Regions from separate parts of the Streptomyces yunnanensis genome, predicted to be linked through region 1. Evidence: predicted binding sites of a transcription regulator. Region 1 holds the regulator's gene; the other holds the start of a gene.
The links. The regulator HspR, encoded in region 1, represses chaperone genes until heat shock. The targets are predictions, from matches to a motif close to TTGAGNNNNNNNNNCTCAA.

Region 1 (7,707 bases):
CGCCTTCTGGGGCGAGTACCAGATGCCGACCCTGACGACCCTGCGGGCCAACGGCACCCCGCACGTCGTCCCGGTCGGCGTGACCTACGACGCCGGGCAGCGGATCGCGCGGATCATCACCCGCAAGGACAGCACCAAGGTCAAGAACATCCTCGCCGCCGGCCCGGACGGGGCGCGCGTGGCGGTGTGCCAGGTCGACCGCGGTCGCTGGGCGACCCTGGAGGGTGTCGCCCGGGTGCGGACGGACGCCGAGACGGTGGCCGACGCGGTGCGCCGGTACGCCGAGCGGTACGGCCGGACCCCGGAGCCCAACCCCGACCGCGTCATGATCGAGATCGCGGTGACCAAGGCCCTCGGCCGGGCCTGAGGCCGCCGCGGCCCCGGCCAGGTCTGGACCTGGCCGAAACCGGATGCTCCAGATCCACCGTCGGGCGCCCACCTGGTACTCAGGAACGGCAGGAACCGAACACCTCCGCACATCGACGAGCGGCATCGGACCTGTCCCGGGCAAAAAGACGGCAGCTGGAGGCCGCATGGCGTCGGCATTAGGCAGCACGACGACCGTTCCGCGCCGCCCGCCGCGGCGGAAGCGCACGATCCGGCCCCGGCCGTACGCCGAGAACTGCCCCCGGTGCGGCGGCCAGTTGGCCGTGAATCAGGACGGCTGGAAGATCTGCCATGCCTGCGGATACGCCTCGCCACCCGGCGCAGCCCCTCCACCCCGGGCCCTCGGCGGGGGTATCGTCGCCCCCACAGTCGCCACGCCCCGGAGGGCACGATGAACTCGGTCCGAGTGACGGCGATCGCCTGTCTGATGCCGCTGTCCGAGCTGGACGAGGATCCGTTCCTGGTCGATGACCGCAGCCAGCACGCCATGTGCAAACAGTGGGCGGCAGCCCGTGACTACCGTCTGACCTGCCAGCTCAGCCTGCACCAGCTGCGCGCCGACCACAGCGCACTGTGGCACGACGTGGAAGAGGGCCTGGTCGACGTGTTCGTCACGCCCAACCGGCGGGCGCTGGAGTACGCGATCGACGGCGCCGACGAGTTCACCGCGCGGTGCGCGGCAGCGGGGGTCCGGCTGGAGACCGCCGACCTGGACGAGCCGGTCTACACCCTGGCGATGAAGTCGCAGGTGCACCGGCGGCTGTCGATGCCGACGGCCGGGTACAACGGCTGCTGACCGCAGGCGGACGACGCGGAGCGCGGGGACGCCGGACACACACGAAGGGCCGGGGTGGTGTGGGCGGTTTCTAGCGGTCGTTGCAACACGTGGTCGGTTGTCTAGGCCGCGAGCAGTTTATGCAGGCGCTCGGCTGGGGTTTCCCAGCCGAGCGTTTTGCGTGGGCGGCCGTTGAGTTCGGTGGCGACGGCGGCCAGGTGCTGCGGGGTGTGGACGGACAGGTCGGTGCCCTTGGGGAAGTACTGCCGCAGCAGGCCGTTGGTGTTTTCGTTAGAGCCGCGTTGCCAGGGGCTGGCCGGGTCGCAGAAGTAGACCGGGATGCCGGTGGCGATGGTGAACGAGCCGTGTGCGGCCATCTCACTTCCCTGGTCCCAGGTCAGGGACCGTCGAAGGTGGGAGGGCAGGGTCTGGGCCGTGGTGACCAGCGCGTCGCGGACGCGCTCGGCGCCGTGGTCGCCGGGCAGGTGCAGGAGCATGACGTAGCGGGTGGCGCGTTCGACCAGAGTGCCGATGGCCGACTTGCCGTCCTTGCCGATGATGAGGTCGCCTTCCCAGTGGCCGGGGCCGGCACGGTCGGATGCTTCCGCGGGCCGTTCGCTGATCATGACCATCGGTGTGGTGAACCGTGGCTGGCGGGAGGCGACCTGACGGTGGGGTTTGCGGCGGGCGCGGCCTGAGCGCAGGGCTCGGGCGAGCTCGCGGCGGAGCTCTCCACGTCCCTGGACATAGAGGGCCTGGTAGACCGTCTCGTGGACCACGTGCATCTCCGGCCGGTTGGCGAACTGTGCCCGCAGAGCCTGGCAGATCTGCTCCGGGCTCCACCGTAGGGTCAGGCGGTCCTGGATGAAGTCCCGCAGCTCGGGGTTCTGGCCGATCTTGCCCGGCTTGGGTCGCGGCCTGCGGGCGTCGGCACGGGCCTGGGCGGCGTGCGGGCGGTACTGGCCGCTGTCGGGGTGCCGGTTGCGGCGGATCTCCCGGCTGATGGTGGACGGGCTGCGGCCGAGCTCGGCGGCAATCGCCCGGACTGTCGCCTTCTCCCGGAGCCGGTCGGCTATGTGGATCCGATCGGCCTCACGCAGATATCGGGAAGGCCCGGAAGGCGGCACCACCGCGTTGATCGGTGGTGCCGCCTTCTGTCTGCGGTCGGCGCTACGACCGTTGCGCCACTTCCTGCCGGTCCGGGCATCGATCCCGACGAGTCGGCAGGCTTCCTTGTTGCTGTAGCCCTGCTGCACGAGCCGGGAGTATTCCGCGCGCTCCCGGCCCAGCTTCACAGGGCCCTGAGCCGTCCGGTCCCTTCGGATCTTGAAGTCCATTGCATCCCCTGAGCTGGGGTGTTGCAACGACTACTAGAACTCAAGGTGCCCACCCCGGCCCTTCGTCGCGTGGACCACGGCCTCACTCCGACGACCGCTTGGGCCGCCAGACCACCAGCGCACTGGTCTGCTGCACGTCCTGATACGGCACCAGGTCGCGGCGGTAGGAGGCGTGCACCGCGGCCTCCCGCTGCCGCATCGCGCTGGCCGCGCCCTCCAGGGCGCCCTGGAGTTCGGCGACCCGCTGCTGGAGGGCCGCGACCTGGTGCTCCAGCTCGATGATGCGCTTGATGCCGGCGAGGTTGATGCCCTCCTCCTGCGACAACTGCTGGACGGTGCGCAGCAGTTCGATGTCGCGGGCGGAGTAGCGGCGGCCCCGCCCGGCCGTGCGGTCGGGCGAGACCAGGCCCAGGCGGTCGTACTGCCGCAGGGTCTGTGGATGCAGGCCGGAGAGTTGGGCCGCGACGGAGATGACGTACACCGGCGATTCGTCGGTCAGTTCATAGGGGTTACGACGCTGCCCGCCCCGGCTGTCCATCTCATTCTCCCTTCGCGGCCTGGAACAGCTCCGCCCGCGGGTCCGGGCCCGCGGTCGCCTCGCGATAGGACTCCAGCGCTTCCTTCGCCTTGTCCCCGAGGTCCTTGGGAACGGCCACCTCTATGGTGACCAGCAGATCACCTCGGGTGCCGTCCTTGCGGGTCGCGCCCTTGCCGCGGGCCCGCATCGTGCGTCCGTTGGGAGTGCCGGCCGGCAGTTTCAGCGTGACCGGCGGGCCGCCCAGCGTCGGCACCTTGACCTCGCCACCGAGCGCGGCCTCCGGGAAGGTGACCGGCACCGTGACGGTGAGGTTGTCGCCCTTGCGGCCGAAGACCGGGTGGGCGCCCACGTGGACGACCACGTACAGATCGCCGGCCGGGCCGCCGTGCTCGCCCGGTGCGCCCTTGCCGCGCAGCCGGATGCGCTGCCCGTCCGAGACGCCCGCGGGGATGCGGACCTGCATCGTGCGGGCGCTGGAGGCCCGCCCGCTGCCCTTGCAGACCTCGCAGGCGTCCTGGGCGATCAGGCCGCGGCCCTTGCAGTCGGCGCACGGGTCGGTGAGCGAGAAGCCACCGCCCGCGCCCCGGCTGACCTGTCCGGTGCCGACACAGGTCGGGCAGACCCGAGGCGTACCGTTTTTGTCGCCGGTGCCGGAGCACGCCTTGCAGGGCGCCTGGCTGGACATCCGCAGCGGGACCGTGGCCCCGTCGACCGCCTCGGTGAAGCTGAGCGTCACCTCGGACTCGATGTCCTGGCCGCGGCGCGGCTGCGTACGGGTGCCGGAACCACCGCGGTTGAACAGGCCGCCGAAGACGTCCCCGAGCCCGCCGCCGAAGCCGCCGGAACCCCCCGAGCCCCCGGCGCCTCCGAAGAGGTCGCCGAGGTCGAAGTTGAAGTTCCCGCCTCCGCCGGGACCCGGCCGGAAGCCGCCGTTGCCGAACAGCGCCCGGGCCTCGTCGTACTCCTTGCGGCGCTTGGCGTCGCCGAGCACGTCGTTGGCCTCGGAGATCTCCTTGAAGCGCTCCTCGGCCTTGGCGTCGCCCTTGTTGGCGTCCGGGTGGAACTCGCGGGCGAGCTTGCGGTACGCCTTCTTGATCTCCGCTTCGGTGGCGTCCTTGGGGACGCCGAGGACCTTGTAGTAGTCCTTCTCGACGAAGTCCTTGGTGCTCATCCCCGACGTCCCTCCTTCCGCGCGGTTCTCGACTCTGCCCGTACGTCAGCCCTTGTCCGGGCCACCGCTCTCCTTGTCCGCAGCCTTGGCACCCTTGGCTCCCTTACCGCCCTTGGCGCCCTTGGCCTCCTCGTCGGAGGCGGACTTGGCGCCCTGTGCGCCCGGCTGCGGCTCGGCGACCGCGACCCGCGCGGGGCGGATCGTGCGCTCACCGATGCGATACCCGGGCTGCAGGATGGCGACGCATGTCGTCTCCGTGACGTCGGGCGCGTACGAGTGCATCAGCGCTTCGTGGATCGTCGGGTCGAAGGGCTCGCCCTCCTTGCCGAACTGCTGCAGACCGAGCTTGGCGACCACGGTCTCCAGCGACTCGCCCACCGACTTGAAGCCGCCGAGCAGTTCGCCGTGGTCCCGGGCCCGACCGATGTCGTCGAGCACCGGCAGCAGCTCGGAGAGCAGGTTGGCGACCGCGATCTCCTTGACCGTCACACGGTCGCGCTCCACCCGGCGGCGGTAGTTCTGGTACTCCGCCTGGAGCCGCTGAAGGTCGGTGGTGCGCTCGTTGAGCGCGGTGCGCACCTGGTCCAGCTGGGCCTGGAGCGCGACGTCCTGGACGTCCCCGGCCGGGGCCGAGCCCGCCTTGTCGGCGGACTCGGCCTGCGCCGCGTCTTCGGAAGCGGCATCGGAAGGGACGTCGGGCTTCTCCTCGAAGCCCGGGGTCTCCTCCGTCACGCCGCACCACCCTTGGCGTCCTTGGGCTTCTCGTCGTCGACGATCTCGGCGTCCACGACGTCGTCCTCGGCCTTGGCCTGCTGGCCACCGGCGGCACCCGCGGCGCCGGCCGCACCCTGGGCGGCCTGGGCGTCGGCGTACATGGCCTGACCCAGCTTCTGCGAGACGGCCGCGACCTTCTCCGACGCGGTGCGGATCTCGGCCGTGTTGTCGCCCTCGGCGGCCTCGCCCTTGAGCTTCTCCTTCAGCTCGCCGACGGCGGTCTCGACCTCGGTCTTGACCTCGGCGGGCACCTTGTCCTCGTTGTCCTTGAGGAACTTCTCGGTCTGGTAGACCAGCTGCTCGCCCTGGTTGCGGGTCTCGGCGGCCTCGCGGCGCTTGTGGTCCTCCTCCGCGTACCGCTCGGCCTCCTCACGCATCCGGTCGACCTCGTCCTTCGGCAGCGAGGAGCCGCCGGTGACGGTCATCTTCTGCTCCTTGCCCGTGCCCAGGTCCTTGGCGGTCACGTGCATGATGCCGTTGGCGTCGATGTCGAAGGAGACCTCGATCTGCGGGACACCGCGCGGGGCCGGCGGCAGACCGGTCAGCTCGAACATCCCGAGCTTCTTGTTGTACGCCGCGATCTCGCGCTCGCCCTGGTAGACCTGGATCTGCACGGACGGCTGGTTGTCCTCGGCCGTGGTGAAGATCTCCGAGCGCTTGGTCGGGATCGTGGTGTTGCGCTCGATCAGCTTGGTCATGATGCCGCCCTTGGTCTCGATACCGAGGGACAGCGGGGTGACGTCCAGCAGGAGGACGTCCTTGACCTCGCCCTTGAGGACACCGGCCTGGAGGCTGGCGCCCATGGCGACGACCTCGTCCGGGTTGACGCCCTTGTTGGCCTCCTTGCCGCCGGTCAGCTCCTTGACGAGCTCGGCGACGGCGGGCATACGGGTCGAACCGCCGACCAGGACCACGTGGTCGATCTCGGACAGCGAGATGCCGGCGTCCTTGATGACGTTGTGGAACGGGGTCTTGCAGCGGTCGAGCAGGTCCGCGGTCAGCTGCTGGAACTGCGAGCGGGTGAGCTTCTCGTCCAGGTGCAGCGGGCCCTCGGCGGACGCGGTGATGTAGGGCAGGTTGATCGTCGTCTCACTGGACGACGACAGCTCGATCTTCGCCTTCTCCGCGGCCTCGCGCAGGCGCTGGAGCGCCATCTTGTCCTTGGAGAGGTCCACGCCGTGGCCGCCCGCGAACTGCTTGACCAGGAAGTCGACGACGCGCTGGTCCCAGTCGTCACCACCGAGGTGGTTGTCACCGTTGGTGGCCTTCACCTCGACGACGCCGTCACCGATCTCCAGCAGCGACACGTCGAAGGTGCCACCGCCGAGGTCGAAGACGAGAATGGTCTGGTCTTCCTTCTCCAGGCCGTAGGCCAGGGCGGCCGCGGTGGGCTCGTTGACGATGCGCAGGACGTTGAGACCCGCGATCTCACCGGCCTCCTTGGTGGCCTGGCGCTCGGAGTCGTTGAAGTACGCCGGGACGGTGATGACCGCGTCGGTGACCTTCTCGCCGAGGTAGGACTCCGCGTCCCGCTTCAGCTTCTGCAGGATGAACGCGGAGATCTGCTGCGGGTTGAAGTCCTTGCCGTCGAGGTTGATCTTCCAGTCAGTGCCCATGTGGCGCTTGACCGAACGGATCGTCCTGTCGACGTTGGTCACCGCCTGGCGCTTGGCGACCTCGCCGACCAGCACCTCGCCGTTCTTGGCGAAGGCGACGACGGACGGCGTGGTCCTGGCGCCCTCGGCGTTGGTGATGACGGTGGGCTCACCGCCTTCGAGAACACTGACGACGGAGTTCGTCGTGCCCAGGTCGATGCCGACCGCACGTGCCATTTCGATTCCTCCAGCTGACTTGAGTGGAACAGGCTCAAGGGTGCAGCACCGAGCCGAAGCTGTCAACAGACCTGAGTCGGAGGCGCTCAACTTTTATGTCACCCTTATCGTCACCAGGTCATTCCGGAGGACGTCGGGACCGGCCCGACGGTTGCCCGCGCGACACAGATCACCGGCCGGGCGGCTTCAAGGGGCCCCGAATACTCGGTAACCTCAGCCGCAGACCCAAAAAGTTACCGCTTAGTAGTTCCGCTCGGATCTCCACGGCCCGGCCGTTCCGATCACGCGGAGCCGTCAAGATTTCGCCCGCTCTCGCAGGTTCGAGGAGCCCCCAATGCAACTCGCCGCGATCATCGTGTCGCTGGTCCTAATCGCGGTCGGCGTCGCGCTGTTCGGCCGTGCCATCCTGCAGATCTACCGCCACATGCGGCTAGGCCAGCCGGTACCCGCCGGAACCCGGACCGACGAGCCCGTGCGGCGGACCGGCACGGTGGTCAAGGAGTTCCTCGGCCACACCCGGATGAACCGCTGGGGCGTCGTCGGCGTGGCGCACTGGTTCGTGGCGGTCGGCTTCTTCTCGCTGCTGCTGACGATCGTCAACGCCATCGGCCAGCTCTTCAAGGCCGACTGGATCCTGCCGATCATCGGGGACTGGACGCCGTACAACGTCTTCGTCGAGTTCGTCGGCACCATGACCACGCTCGGCATCCTGGCCCTGATCGTCATCCGGCAGCTGAGCAAGCCGAACAAGCCGGGCCGCAAGTCCCGCTTCGCCGGCTCCAACTTCGGCCAGGCGTACTTCGTCGAGGCCGTCATCCTCATCGTCGGCATCTGCATCTTCATGCTGCACGCCCTGGAGGGCGCCCAGCACCACGTCGACGGCTACGAGGCGT
Region 2 (7,707 bases), 1.7 Mb from region 1:
ATCAGTACCGAGGGGTCCTCGCGGTCGGGCGGCAGGGCGGCCAGCGCGGCGTCCACCAGCAGCCGTTCGGAGCGGCCGTCGGAGGTGTCCATCAGGAAGCAGCCGTTGGCGATGATCTCGTAGACCGGGCCGCACCTCCCGGGCGCCGCAAGGGCGTTGGGGTCCGCGGCGGCCGGACCCCGCTGCCGCAGCACCACCTCCCCGTAGGGGCCCTCGCGGCGGTCGAGGGTGCGCACGGCCGGCTCGTCGCCGGCGGTCGGATGCCAGGGGTGAACGGGAGCCATGCGGCCATCTTGACCACAGTCCGGCGCGGCGGTCCAACGGTTTCGGACCCGGTTCCGGGACGGTTCCGGGGCGATCCCGCGAGGCCGACACGCGCAACGCCGCGCATCGCACGAGGGTTGAGGGCTGTGAGGGATATCACTCGCACAGCTGACTCATGGGTTGGCCGGGCACAGTGGAGCGCGGACGGTGCGCGGGGCGGCGGAAGGGGCCTGGAATGGCGAGTGCGGTGGAGACGGCCGGCGGCGCGCCGGCCGGGGACGGGCCGGCGCCGGACAGCGGTGCGCCGGTCCTCCTCGCCGGGCTGCCCCGGCAGCGCGGCGGCGCGGCCGCGCCGGCCGCGCACCCCACCGCCCCGGTCCCCGCCGCCCGCCGCCCCTGGACGGGCCTGCGCCCCTGGCGGCTGCTCCCCACCCCGACCGGCACCCCCTTCACGTTCGGTTACGCGCTGCTGCTCGTGGCCACCTCGCTCTTCGCCGAGCACGGCAACCCCTCCGTGGTCTCCGCACTGCTCCAGGGCTCCAGCACCGACGTGGTCCACCTCGCCCAGGCGCCGCTGCTGGTGCTGGTCGCCAGCGCGCTGTGGATCGCCGGCGGGCTGACCTCGGGGTACGCCATCGCCTTCCTCTTCGTGCTGACCGCCCTGGAGCGGCGGATCGGCGGGGTGCGCTGCGCGGTGGTGTTCTTCGGCGGGCACGCGCTGGCCACCCTCGCCACCGAGGTGCCGATCGGCTTCTCGGTCGCCGCCGGCGGGCTGCCGGACAGCTCGCTGCACCGCCTCGACTACGGCATCAGCTTCGGCGTGATGGCCTGCCTGGGGGCGCTCGCCGGGCTGCTGCCCGCCTGGGCGCGCTGGCCGCTGCTGGCCGCCGGCGGCTACCAGGCGGTGACCGGCCTGCTCGCCTACATCGACCCGATGACCGACTGGGGCCATCTGCTCTCGCTCGCCCTGGGCGTCGCCGCCTGGCCGCTGCTGCGCTGCTGGCAGGCGCGGCGGGCCGGGCCCCCGCCGCTGCCGGGGGACCTGGGCCATCCGGCGCTCCGGACGCCCGGGCTGCCGCGGACGTCCTGATCCCCGGCGCCCGGTGCTCGGGCCGCCCGGCCCGCCGCGGGTCACGGACAATGGGACTCCTCGCGGGCGCTCGGTAGGGAGGGCGCCCGCCGGCCGTAGGAGCAGAGAAGAACCGTGTCGCACGAGCACCGCCGCCCCGCCCAGGACCGCACGTCCGCCCCGGCACACGCCCCGGACGCCGCCCGGTTGCCGCTGCTCTCCGACTGCGGGAACTGCTTCGGCCTGTGCTGTGTGGCGCTGCCGTTCGCGCGCTCGGCGGACTTCGCCCTCGACAAGGAGGCCGGGCGGCCCTGCCCGAACCTCCAGGCCGACTTCCGCTGCGGCGTCCACCAGGACCTGCGGCAGCGCGGCTTCTCCGGCTGCACGGTCTTCGAGTGCTTCGGCGCCGGCCAGAAGATCTCCCAGGTCACCTTCCAGGGGCAGGACTGGCGGACCGCGCCGGAGACCGCCCGGCCGATGTTCGACGCGTTCGCCGTGATGCGCCAGCTGCACGAACTGCTCTGGTACCTGACCGAGGCGGTGGCGCTGCCCCCGTCCGGTGCAAGCACCGGCTCCACCGGAGCGGCCGGCGCCGCGCTGCCCGCTGCGCTACGGGACGAGCTGCGGGCGGCCCTGGAGAAGACCGAGCGGCTGACCCTGGGCACCGCGGAGGAACTGGCCGGGCTGGACGTGCCCGCCCACCGGGGCGAGGTCAACACCCTGCTGCTGCGGGTCAGCGAGCTGGTCCGGGCGAAGGTCCCGGGCCGGAAGAAGGACCGGCGCGGCGCGGACCTGATGGGGGCACGCTTGACGGGCGCGGACCTCAAGGGCGCCAACCTGCGCGGCGCCTATCTCATCGCCGCCGACCTTCGGGGCGCCGACCTGCGCTCCGCTGACATGATCGGCGCCGACCTCCGGGACGCCGATCTGCGCGGCGCCGACCTCACCGGCAGCATCTTCCTGACGCAGGCCCAGGTGAACGCCGCCCGGGGCGACGCGACCACCAGGCTGCCGCGCGGGCTGCGCCGCCCCGCCCACTGGTAGCGGCGCGCGCTTGTCCCCGGTCGGGCCCACCGCCCCTGGCCCGTAACCGAGTTGCCGCCTCCTGATCGCTCACAGCGAACACGCGCGAGGGAACAACGGCAGGGCTCCCGGCATTGAGTGGGTAAAGCTCAACTTGCTTGCCGAAGGGGAGATCATGACTGCTGAGTCTGCTCGGTCGACGGAGTCCACACCGCTCACCCTGCCCGTGCTGCCCCTCGACGACGAGGTCGTCCTGCCCGGCATGGTGGTGCCCCTGGACCTGTCCGACGCCGAGGTGCGCGCCGCCGTGGAGGCCGCCCAGGCCGCCGCGCCATCGGGCAGCAAGCCCCGTGTGCTGCTGGTGCCGCGGATCGACGGGACGTACGCGGGGATCGGCACGCTCGGGCGGATCGAGCAGGTCGGACGGCTGTCCGACGGCGATCCCGGGGCCCTGATCCGGGGGCTGGGCCGGGTGCGGATCGGCTCCGGCACCACCGGGCCGGGCGCCGCGCTCTGGGTGGAGGGGACCGCCGTCGAGGAGAAGGTCCAAGACCCTTCCCCCAGCTCTCAACTCCGTTCGAGCAGGGGAGGCCCCAATCCCGGAGCGGTCACCGAACTCGTCACGGAATACAAGGCACTGGCCACCAGCTGGCTGCGCAAGCGCGGCGCCTGGCAGGTCGTGGACCGGGTCGCCGGCATCGACGACGTCCCCACGCTCGCCGACAACGCCGGCTACCTGCCGTTCCTGACGGGCGAGCAGAAGCTCCAGCTGCTGGAGACCACCGACCCGGTCGCCCGGCTGAAGTACGCCACCGAGGTGCTCCGCTCCCACCTGGCCGAGCAGGACGTCGCCGAGTCCATCGCCAAGGACGTCCAGGAGGGCGTCGACAAGCAGCAGCGGGAGTTCCTGCTGCGCCGCCAGCTGGACGCGGTCCGCAAGGAACTGCGCGAGCTGAACGGCGAGAACTCCAAGGACTCGGGCGAGGAGTCCGACGACTACCGCGCCCGCGTGGAGGCCGCCGACCTGCCGGAGAAGGTCCGCGAGGCGGCCCTGAAGGAGGTCGACAAGCTGGAGCGGGCCAGCGACCAGAGCCCGGAGGGCAGCTGGATCCGGACCTGGCTCGACACCGTCCTGGAACTCCCCTGGAGCGAGCGGACCGAGGACGCCTACGACATCGCGGGCGCCCGGCAGGTCCTGGACGCCGACCACGCGGGCCTGGAGGACGTCAAGGAACGGATCACCGAGTACCTGGCCGTGCGCAAGCGGCGCGCCGAGCGGGGGCTCGGGCTCGTCGGCGGGCGCCGCGGCGGCGCGGTGCTGGCGCTGGTCGGGCCGCCGGGCGTCGGAAAGACCTCGCTCGGGGAATCCGTGGCGCGGGCCATGGGGCGGAAGTTCGTGCGGGTCGCCCTCGGCGGCGTCCGGGACGAGGCGGAGATCCGCGGCCACCGGCGGACGTACGTCGGGGCGCTCCCCGGCCGGATCGTGCGGGCCGTCAAGGAGGCCGGCTCGATGAACCCGGTCGTCCTCCTCGACGAGATCGACAAGGTGGGCTCCGACTACCGGGGCGACCCGGCCGCCGCCCTCCTGGAAGTGCTGGACCCCGCGCAGAACCACACCTTCCGGGACCACTACCTGGAGGTCGAACTGGACCTCTCCGACGTGGTGTTCCTGGCCACCGCCAACGTCCTGGAGGCGATCCCCGAGCCGCTGCTGGACCGGATGGAACTGGTCCGGCTGGACGGCTACACCGAGGACGAGAAGGTCGTCATCGCCCGGGACCACCTGGTGCCGCGCCAGTTGGAGCGGGCCGGACTGGAGCCCGGCGAGGTGACCGTCGCCGACGCCGCGCTGCGCAGGCTGGCCGGCGAGTACACCCGTGAGGCGGGCGTGCGGAACCTGGAGCGCTCGGTCGCCCGGCTGCTGCGCAAGGTGGCCGCCCGGCACGAACTGGGCGAGCAGGAGCTGCCGTTCACCGTCGGGGTGGACGAGCTGCGCCCGCTGCTCGGGCGCCCGCACCACACCCCGGAGTCGGCCCAGGACCCGACTGAGCGGCGGACCGCGGTGCCCGGTGTGGTCACCGGTCTGGCGGTCACCGGCGCCGGCGGCGACGTGCTCTACGTCGAGGCGTCGCTGGCCGACCCGGAGACCGGCGCCTCCGGGCTCCAGCTGACCGGCCAGCTGGGCGACGTGATGAAGGAGTCGGCGCACATCGCGCTGTCCTTCCTGCGCTCGCACGGCGCCGAACTGGAGCTCCCGGTGGGCGACCTGAAGGAGCGCGGGGTCCATCTGCACGTCCCGGCCGGCGCCGTCCCCAAGGACGGCCCCAGCGCGGGCATCACGATGACCACCGCGCTGGCCTCGCTGCTGTCGGGCCGGCAGGTCCGTCCGGACGTGGCGATGACCGGTGAGGTCTCGCTCACCGGGCGGGTGCTGCCGATCGGCGGCGTCAAGCAGAAGCTGCTGGCGGCGCACCGGGCCGGCATCACCACCGTGATCATCCCCAAGCGCAACGAACCGGACCTGGACGACGTCCCGGCCGAGGTCCTCGATGCGCTGGCGGTGCACCCGGTCGCGGACGTGAGGCAGGTGCTGGAACTGGCCCTGACGCCGGCCGCGAACGGCCGGCGCCCGGAGGTCCCGGTCGCGGCGTAGCGCACGGTCGGTGACGTCCGGCACGGGCCGGTCCGCCCCTCGCCAGGGGGACGGGCCGGCCCGCCGCGCGTCAGCCGTTGGCCAGCGCCTGGAGCCGGTCGTAGGCCCCGTTGAACTTGTTGTGGTCACCGACCGTCGGGCCGGTCGAGGTGTACTGCCAGATGGTGTGGAAGCCCCAGCCGGCCGGGAGTTCGCCGACCGAGGAGCCGTAGCGGGGGATCCACAGCGGGTTGATGCTGCCGAAGGCGCCGGAGTTGCCGGTGCACTGCTTCCACCAGCCGGTGGAGGTGTAGACGACCGCGTCCCGGCCGGTGCGCGCCTTGTAGGTGGCGAACCAGTCCTTCATCCAGTTCACCAGTCCGGCCGCGCTCAGCCCGTAACAGGTGGCGCCGTAGGGGTTGTACTCCATGTCCAGCGCGCCGGGCAGCGTCTTGCCGTCCTTGGACCAGCCGCCGCCGTGGTCGACGAAGTAGTTGGCCTGGGCGGCGCCGCTGGAGGTGTCGGGCGTGGCGAAGTGGTACGCGCCGCGGATCATGCCGCTGTTGTAGGAGCCGTTGTACTGCTGCGCGAAGGAGGGATTGGTGTAGCTGGTGGACTCGGTGGCCTTGACGTAGGCGAACTTCACGCCGCTGTTCCACAGCGTCGACCAGGCGACGCTGCCGTTGTGGCTGCTGACGTCCACGCCCTCGACGGCCGCGGCCAGCGAGGGCGACGGGAGGGCACCGCCCTTGGTGCCCTCGTGCTTGGCGATCTGGGAGCCGGCCCAGTCGAGTTCGGGGTGGCGGGGTTCGGGTGCGCGCGCGGTGGCGGCGGCACCGGCCGTGCCGGGCAGGCCGACGAGGAGGGAGACGGTCGCGAGGAGGGTCCCGGCCACGGTCGCGCGGGAGCGCACGGAGCGGTGGGGGGAGCCGGATCTGAGCACGGGCATTTACGTGCCTCCGTAGATCTCGGTGGATCTCGATGCGGTGACTCCGAGAAGGAAGTGACCTCTGAGGGGGGAGGTACCGGCACCACATTTGGTGTGGTCATGCCAGAAATGACGATACGCGCGTAGAACCCCGTGACAAAAGGGGGCCGCGGGCTGCCGTTGGTCTACTCCTGCGAAATACTGGCCGAACTGCGGTTCCACCCACCCGGGACAGAAAATTTCAGCCGGACGGAAACGCGGGGCGAACACGACGGGGGATTTGTTGGACGAGCGGGACAACGCGGGAAAGGGTGCTGACGTGCACGAGACCGGAGCCGGCGGTACCACGGCGGACGGCGAGCCGATGGGTGTGGACCCCGCATTCCTGTCCCTGGAACGGGAATTGGCGGTGTTTCTGCGCCGCGCCCGGGCCTCCTCCGGCGAGCTCTCCCGCGAGGTCCACCCCGACCTCGAACCGGCCGCCTACGGCCTGCTGGTGCGGCTCGCCGACGCCGGCGCCCAGCGCGCCACCGACCTCGCCGCCTTCTTCGGCGTCGGCAAGGCGACCATAAGCCGCCAACTGCACGCCCTGGAGCGGCTCGGGCTGGTCGCCCGCGCGCCCGACCCGGCCGACGGCCGCGCGGTCCTGGTGCGGATCACCGACGAGGGCCGGGACCGCTTCAACCGCGTCCGCACCGCCCGCCGCGCCCGCTACGCCCGCCGCCTCGCCTCCTGGGACCGCGCCGAGGTCGCCGAACTCGCCCGTCTTCTGCACCGACTGAACGCGGAGCAGGAGGGTGAGCACGAGGGCGAGCAGGGGGGCGAGCACGAGGGGCAGGACGGCTAGGGCGTTTCTGGCGGCCCTGTCGTCACGGCGCGACGTGGATCACCGCCGCGTCGTCCCGGGCCTTCCCCCGCGGGTGCGCCGCGCCCTCCGGGTCCGCCGCCTCCAGTTCCCGCACCCGGTCGATCAGCGCCTGCGGCCCGGCCTCGGCGACCAGCGCCGCGCACTGGGCCCAGGAGCCCGCGCGGAAGACCTCCACCCAGCGGCCCGCGCCGTCGCTGAGCGCCGTCAGCGAGCGGAGCCCGGCGCGCGGGGTGGCGCCGGTGAGCGCGCGGGCGGCCACCGACGGATCGGCGGCCGCGGTGAAGAAACCGCCCTCGGCGTTGCGCAGCGCCTCCACCGCGCGGACGTACTCCCGGGCCGCGGCGGCGCGTTCGGCGGATCCGCGGAGCAGCGCCCGGACCGTCGCGCGCCGCGCGCGGACCGCGGGCGGGAGGTCGTCCAGGCGGGTGTCCCGCACGGGATGCACCGAGCCGTCCGCCTTCTCCAGGAGCAGTACGGAATCGGACAACACCAGGTGTTCCACGGTCTCCCGGGACCAGCGCGCGGCGACCACCGTCGCCTGCGGCGTACGAGGGTGAGAAAGGTCACAGGTGTCGCGGTGCGCCTCGGCCGTTCTGGTCACGGCCGCGGCGAGCGCCTCAGTCAGCGTCATATCGCGGCGTGAAACCGACAGTTCGAGCATTGCGCCCCCGAGCCGCGCGGTGAACCACGGCACGGAATGGACACAGCCGCAGTCCCCCTCCGGAGGGGTCACCCCGTCCAGCAGCACCAGGGCGCCGCCGTCGCCGGAGGCCGGCAGGGCGACCGACGCGTAGTCCTCGTTGGGGCGTTGGGGATCGCCCGGCTCGGTGGCGAGTTCGATGCGCATACCGGAGAGTCTGCCGGAGGTGGCTGAAAAGGCCCGGTTGCCGGCCGCCGCATCGGAAGGTGGGGCGATAGTGGCC

Region 2: the regulator HspR is predicted to act here: its motif matches at 2,491-2,509, upstream of lon (endopeptidase La).

What each region holds. Positions count from the first base shown of each region.
Region 1 covers NZ_CP095749.1:5,147,292-5,154,998, reverse strand. The annotation lists gene MOV08_RS22420 (pyridoxamine 5'-phosphate oxidase family protein) at 1-367, shown strand, start outside; gene MOV08_RS22415 (hypothetical protein) at 779-1,183, shown strand; gene MOV08_RS22410 (IS30 family transposase) at 1,285-2,499, opposite strand; gene MOV08_RS22405 (heat shock protein transcriptional repressor HspR) at 2,582-3,037, opposite strand; gene dnaJ (molecular chaperone DnaJ) at 3,039-4,208, opposite strand; gene grpE (nucleotide exchange factor GrpE) at 4,254-4,940, opposite strand; gene dnaK (molecular chaperone DnaK) at 4,937-6,814, opposite strand; gene MOV08_RS22385 ((Fe-S)-binding protein) at 7,149-7,707, shown strand, end outside.
Region 2 covers NZ_CP095749.1:3,428,703-3,436,409, reverse strand. The annotation lists gene MOV08_RS14815 (spermidine synthase family protein) at 1-284, opposite strand, end outside; gene MOV08_RS14810 (rhomboid-like protein) at 500-1,354, shown strand; gene MOV08_RS14805 (pentapeptide repeat-containing protein) at 1,469-2,377, shown strand; gene lon (endopeptidase La) at 2,532-5,009, shown strand; gene MOV08_RS14795 (lysozyme) at 5,080-5,937, opposite strand; gene MOV08_RS14790 (MarR family winged helix-turn-helix transcriptional regulator) at 6,281-6,763, shown strand; gene MOV08_RS14785 (hypothetical protein) at 6,786-7,631, opposite strand.